Cecembia calidifontis: one gene and its partner. Each later gene encodes a partner of the first gene's protein in a complex. Links are inferred from orthologs where the notes say so. Each region holds a gene or a part of one and is shown on either strand. Other genes may lie near its edges.

Region 1 (3,108 bases):
TCATTTCTGATTGTGTTTGTAACGGCCATCCATGCAAATTTGAATACTGCATTGATTTTATTTATGTTCTCCATTTCACCATTGCCAATTATTTGGATGGTGTATAGGGTCTTGACAGCAGACATTGTGGTAGAGTCCACCTTTGAGGAAAAATGGTATGAAGATGTGCCAAAGTCCCAGTTGTAAGCCGAAAACTGTATGTGATGATCAATAAACCGTTGTTAATCACAATGAGTTTTTCTTAGTTAATTATAACTAAATCTTGAAAAATTAAAGTTCAAACACACGTAAATATTAATTTTTCCGCTTGTAAATTGTACTAACCAAATATGTGAGAAATTCGGAAAATAAAGAAACGTTTAATACATTTGTATTTGAACCGCACTAATGTGATAACCCTTAAAAAATAATGAACAGACGGATCAAAGTCCATGGCAAAGTTCAAGGAGTTTTTTTCAGAAAAAATACCCAACAAAAAGCGCTTGAATTAGACCTCAAAGGCTGGGTGAAAAATGAAGATGACGGAACAGTATCTTTGGAAATAGAAGGTGAACTTCATTCCATTTTGGCTATGCAGTCTTGGTTGCGATTGGGGCCTCCCAATTCCCAGGTTGAATATTTGGAAATTTCTCAGGGAGAAGAACAAGGTTATCAGGATTTTCTCATTCTGCAGTAGTTTTTAGGAAAGCAAAAAGTTTTCTCTTTATTAAGGCCAATTCCCTCAAAGAATTGGCATTTGTTTTTGGAATTAACTCCTTTAAGATAACTCATGAACCCTCTGGTTTAAATTTACTGCAAATGTCCGTTGCTCCATATCATTCCGGGCCCGGCATTAGCCGTTTGATATATTTTACTAATTTTGCCATTCAAAAAGAACGTTACATATGCTTGAAAAATTACAAGCACTTAAGGATAGATTTATAGAATTAGGCCAACTGCTCATTCAGCCTGATTCCATGTCCGATATGAGTAAGTATACTAAGCTTACCAAAGAGTACAAGGACTTGGAAAAGATCGTTGGGCTGTATGATGAGTATAAATTGGTCATGGATAACTTGGCCAGCACCAAGGAAATTTTGGAGAAAGAGAAAGATCCGGATTTCAGGGAAATGGCAAAGCAGGAGTTGGAGGAATTGAAAGTAAAGCAAGAAGAGCTTGAAGAACAGCTTAAACAGCAGCTTATACCTAAGGATCCTAATGATTCCAAAGACTGCATCCTTGAAATAAGGGCTGGAACCGGAGGTGATGAGGCGGCGATTTTTGCAGGGGACCTTTTCAGGATGTATCAGCGTTTTTGTGACAAGCAAGGCTGGAAGCTGACCGTTTTGGATTTGACCTTTGGGCCTTCCGGTGGTTACAAAGAGATCATCAGCACTGTCAGCGGGGCAGATGTTTATGGTATGCTCAAATATGAATCCGGTGTCCATAGGGTACAAAGGGTACCTGCCACCGAAACTCAAGGCAGGGTGCATACCTCTGCAGCCACAGTGGCTGTTTTGCCTGAAATGGATGAAGTGGAGGTAGAGATCAATATGAATGACATCCGAAAAGATACCTTTTGTTCTTCAGGTCCAGGAGGTCAATCGGTTAACACCACTTATTCTGCGGTCAGGCTTACCCATATCCCCACCGGTTTGGTAGTAACCTGTCAGGATGAAAAATCCCAGATCAAGAACTTTGAAAAGGCCTTAAAGGTACTTCGTTCGCGTTTATATGAAATTGAATTGGCCAAGCACAATGAGGCAGTAGGTGCACAGAGGAAGTCGATGGTGGCTAGTGGAGACAGATCTGATAAGATCAGGACCTATAATTATCCACAAAGTAGGGTAACTGATCATAGAATCAATAAAACCGTATATAATCTCCCTGATGTCATGGATGGAAATATTGAAGAGTTCATTTCCGCTTTGAGATTTGCTGAGAACGTAGAGAAAATGAAAAGCTCAGGTATGGAGGAATGAGTAGATCATTCCTCCAAAAATTAGGATTGAAAATACCTGATTTTTGTAAAATTTTAAAGATTTTTTCCTTTAAGACCTAAATTTGGGATTTTCGTAAAAAACTTCCCACTTTTTGTGACGAATCAGAATAAAGGAACTTATCTTCAAGAAAGATAAATCCTGTTTGGATGAAAATTGAAGGTAAAAGAAATATCAGTTTGGTGACATGGAATGATGACCATTTTCATCAGTTATACCCTTTGGCCAATAACCTCAAAATTGCCAAAAATTTACGGGACAGCTTCCCTCATCCTTATACTATTCATGATGCAAGACATTGGATAGAGTACAATTACAAGTTTAACCCGGCTCAAAATTTTGCAATTGAATTTGCTGGAGAACTGGCAGGGTCTGTTGGCTGTGAAATTGGGAAAAATGAATTAAGGACCAATATGGAATTGGGCTTCTGGATAGGAGAGCCCTTCTGGGGAAAAGGCATTGCTACGGAAGCGGTGATCCTATTTACGGAATATGCATTGTCAAAATTCCCGCAGATTCAAAGGATTTATGCCCAGGTTTTTGATAATAATGTTCCTTCTATGAAAGTGTTGGAAAATGCTGGATTTGAGCCAGAGGCCATACTAAGACATGCCTACATCAAAGATGGAATCGTTGGAGATTTATTTCAATTTGTCCTTTTAAGGGAAGAGGTAGAGAAGTTTGAATAAAAAAAGACCGGTCCAATTTTAGGTGCCGGCCTTTTCTTTTTTTATGCTTTTTCAAGGGCTTGTTCAATATCCCAGATAATGTCAGAATAATGCTCTACCCCAACCGATAAGCGGATCAATTTTTCTGTAATGCCCATTGTCTTTTTGTCTTCTTCAGACACATCACTGTGCGTCATGGTTTCTGGATGCTCTGCCAAAGACTCTGTGCTTCCCAAAGAAACAGCCAACTTGATCAGTTTAAGGCTATTCAGAAATTTGAAGGCTTCTTTTTCCCCTCCTTTGATATCAAATGAGAGCATGGCTCCTGCAGAAAACAGTTGTTTTTTGAAGATGGCATGCTGGGAAGTTCCAGGCTCCAAATGTCCTAAGTAATATACTTTCTCGACTTTAGGGTGGTTTTTCAAAAATTCGGCGACTTTGACGGCATTTTCTGCCTGCTG
Region 2 (3,259 bases), 140 kb from region 1 along the record:
TTTTTTTAGGGTCAAGACCTTGGAATTCCTTCCAATCCGGGAGGGCGTTTCCCTGCAGTAACCAATAAGTGCCAAATAAATGGTAAAGGTCTTTACTTGGGCTCACTTCATTGATCAGCCGCCACCAGCGAACCATTTCATAAACCGATTCTGCCACAAATCCTCTGTCTCTTGCACCCCATTTGGGGTTGGACTTCAGGACTTTTTCTATGACTTTGTCCGCATATCGGTTATGGTTAAAGATTTCATCAATGGCCTGGACCACTCCTTTGACTGTATTGGGAAATAATTTCATGCTGCAAAGATAGGCAATCCTCAGCAGCAAAGGACGGGTTTCATTGCCATCTTATGGAAAGCTTTTTTAATTTTGGGCATGGGACAGAAAAAATGCCCTCATTGTGGGGAATGGTCCAATTGGACTACGGATATCAAGGATAAATGTGAGCATTGTGGAAAACCGCTTGGTGGAAGGGATTTGGAATATCATGAAATCCGGGAAAGGGACAGCAAGGCCAATAAAGAGCAATGGATTTTTGATATCAAAGAAACTGATGGGCCCGTAATGGTCTTTTTGAAAAGGGCAGGTAACCTTTTTTACACGATTTACATGGCGATTCTTACCTTTTTAGCCTGGTTGATAGCAGTCTTGCCGGGATAATGTCTGTTCTCAAAAACCCATACTTTGTTGTGGCCTGCCTCTTGTTTTGGGTCAATCAATACCTGGAAAAAGTACAGGGAATTTACCTTCCTTTTATTCATGCCTATCTGGATGACCTCTTGGCCATGCCTGTAGTTCTCGGTATTACTTTGCAGGTATTCCAATGGATACATCCCAAGAAGACAAAATTCAGGTTTACCCCTGTTCAGGTAATAGTTGGATGGCTGTATTTTTCATTCCTGTTTGAATTTTTATTGCCCAAATGGTCCGATATTTATGTGGCTGACCCTATTGATGTGCTGATGTACGGATTGGGTTGCCTGTTGTTCTACCGTTTGATTAACCGTTAAGATGCATAGATGATCAGCATTAGGAAGTTGTTTAAGGAATATGTGGATAAATTGGCCGGGCTCTATCCCTTGGAGGAAGCTGAAAGCTTGGTGATCTGGCTTTTTGAAGAATTTCTCGGGAAAAAGAGAATGGACATCATCCGGGATGAACAGATAGAAAAACTTCCCGAAGCACTGCAGGATGCACTGGATCAACTGCTTAAAGGCAAGCCAATCCAATACATTCTGGGCACTGCTCCATTTTATGGCAGGGAATTCGAAGTAAGTCCTGCAGTTTTGATACCTAGGAATGAAACAGAGGAGTTGGTGCACCTGATCATCAAAGAAAACCCAGGGGAGGGATTGCGGATTCTGGATATCGGAACAGGTTCGGGTTGTATTCCTATCACCTTATCCCGTGAAATGAACCATCCCCAGGTATTTGCAGTGGACATCAGCCCTGAGGCCTTGGAGATGGCCAAAAGAAATGCATTTGTCCATCATGCTGCTGTGGATTTCCGCTTACTGGATATCTTGAAGGAAGATATTCCATTTGAAAACCTGGATATAGTGGTCAGCAATCCCCCTTATGTAAGGTATTCAGAAAAGGAAAAAATGCATCAAAATGTGCTGGAATATGAACCCCATTTGGCCCTTTTTGTCTTCGATGAGGATCCATTGCTTTTTTATCGGGAGATTGCGTTAAAGGCAGGAAAGGTATTGAAGCAGGGCGGTAAACTTTACTTTGAAATCAATGAAGCTTTGGGGCTAGATACCCAAAAACTCATGGAGAGCCTGGGCTATTCCCAAGTCAGGGTGTTGAAAGACCTGAATGACAGGGAGAGGATGGTAGTGGGACTTTGGATTGCTTAATTCCAAATTAAAGATTTAGCTTTTTGGGGTCTTTGTAGTTAGATCTAAAGCTGACTACTTCAAGGTAATCTTGGTTAATCCTGTAATAAATGCTTGTTTGTTTGCTGAAAACACATTTTCAGAGGTCCTTTCTCCTATTTGAAACTTTATACATTTCAGGATTTTGGCAAATGAGACTTTGCGTTTTTTCAATTTTTTCAAAAACCTCTTTGGCCTTGCCATGACCAAACTTTTGAATAATATATTCCAACAATTCAATTTCTTCGTCCCTTGCTCGTAAAGAATATCTAATTTTCAAAGGCACTTTTAAAAGTTAAAACGGTTCTTGATTTCATCTCGGACAGATTGGTGAGAAACATAATTGCCTTTATCAAGCTGATCCAACCCCTCCTCAATAGCTTTTTGCTCATCTTCACTTAATTCTTCCCAAAAATCAACGTCTACCTCAATATTTAGGAGCTTTTTGATTGCGTTCAGGACCTTTTCATCCTCCGTATTGATTATTTCTGTTATGATTCTATATTTTAGAGAGATGTCCATTTTTTAATATCCAATATCGATGATATAAAAATAACAATTTTTTAGGAAGTTCAGGTTCCGTTTTTGAATAGGTTAAGGAAATGTGTTAAAAAACTCTCCAATCCAAAACAGTCCATTAGAATGAAACCAGGTGTTTCCTTCCGGAAGGGTTATCCTGTTATCGGAGTGGATTTTCAGAACTTGGATTCCTTCCTCATTTTTGACTTCTATTAAACTACCTTCGGGAGCGAGGAGCTGTATATCACAAGCAGTAAACCATTTTTTAAAGTTTCCATTTTTGACCGGAAAGTACCTCACCGGACCATCCCAGATCACCAAATCTATGAATTCCAACATAGGCTCCAATTCAGAGACTTTTTGGTGGTCAAAGCCGACGATATTGGCTGCCCCATGCTTGGAGGCAATGAGGTATTGAAGGGCCTCTTCCAGGTAATTTTTATGTTGCACGCCAAGAAATCTTACCGGGTATTGTTCTTCCAGCAGCTTGTAATGGGATCTTTGGAATTCCAGATCAGCAAGTATAATGTCAATTTTGATGCCCCATGAAATAACCGTGTACACCTCCTCCTGGGCTACCAAAACGGTGGGCACCCATTCCAAGAGCGGCGCGATCAAATCAAAGGGAACCCCATTGGTATTTAAGATTACCAGAGCGGGTTCCTGTTGTTCTTTGACAAAATGATGTGAGGACATGCTGCAAATTTATGGATTCTCTTATTTCACAAATAAAACCCCAATCCCTGCTTCCTGGAGCAATTTGTTGTAAGCCGGGATAGCATTCCCCATCAGGTTTGAACCTTGGGCTTTCAGTTCTGCCCATTGAGCTGAAAGTTCTGCATGTCTTTTTCTGGATCCTTGG

The links.
Region 2: the proteins of prfA (region 1) and prmC are in contact, whole or in part, in a crystal structure (PDB 2B3T), measured with the Escherichia coli proteins. The link is inferred for Cecembia calidifontis from one-to-one orthologs.

What each region holds. Positions count from the first base shown.
Region 1 is NZ_SGXG01000001.1:703,141-706,248, reverse strand. The notes cover bases 145-2,922. They hold prfA (peptide chain release factor 1), read left to right. Parts: upstream 145-884; coding sequence 885-1,961; downstream 1,962-2,922. Other genes in these bases: BC751_RS03015 (cystathionine gamma-synthase family protein), read right to left, coding at 2,710-2,922; BC751_RS03020 (GNAT family N-acetyltransferase), read left to right, coding at 2,129-2,668; BC751_RS03030 (acylphosphatase), read left to right, coding at 410-676; BC751_RS03035 (hypothetical protein), read left to right, coding at 145-186. In the rest of the region: more of BC751_RS03035, read left to right, coding at 1-144; more of BC751_RS03015, read right to left, coding at 2,923-3,108. UniProt on the Escherichia coli protein: Peptide chain release factor 1 directs the termination of translation in response to the peptide chain termination codons UAG and UAA.
Region 2 is NZ_SGXG01000001.1:839,039-842,297, reverse strand. Bases 10-2,938 are described here. They hold prmC (peptide chain release factor N(5)-glutamine methyltransferase), read left to right. Parts: upstream 10-1,017; coding sequence 1,018-1,860; downstream 1,861-2,938. Other genes in these bases: BC751_RS03600 (thiamine pyrophosphokinase), read right to left, coding at 2,473-2,938; BC751_RS03605 (hypothetical protein), read right to left, coding at 2,167-2,400; BC751_RS03615 (magnesium citrate secondary transporter), read left to right, coding at 658-1,008; BC751_RS03620 (hypothetical protein), read left to right, coding at 374-658; BC751_RS03625 (RsmB/NOP family class I SAM-dependent RNA methyltransferase), read right to left, coding at 10-295. Also shown: more of BC751_RS03625, read right to left, coding at 1-9; more of BC751_RS03600, read right to left, coding at 2,939-3,093; BC751_RS03595 (WD40/YVTN/BNR-like repeat-containing protein), read right to left, coding at 3,115-3,259. UniProt on the Escherichia coli protein: Methylates the class 1 translation termination release factors RF1/PrfA and RF2/PrfB on the glutamine residue of the universally conserved GGQ motif, i.e. on 'Gln-235' in RF1 and on 'Gln-252' in RF2.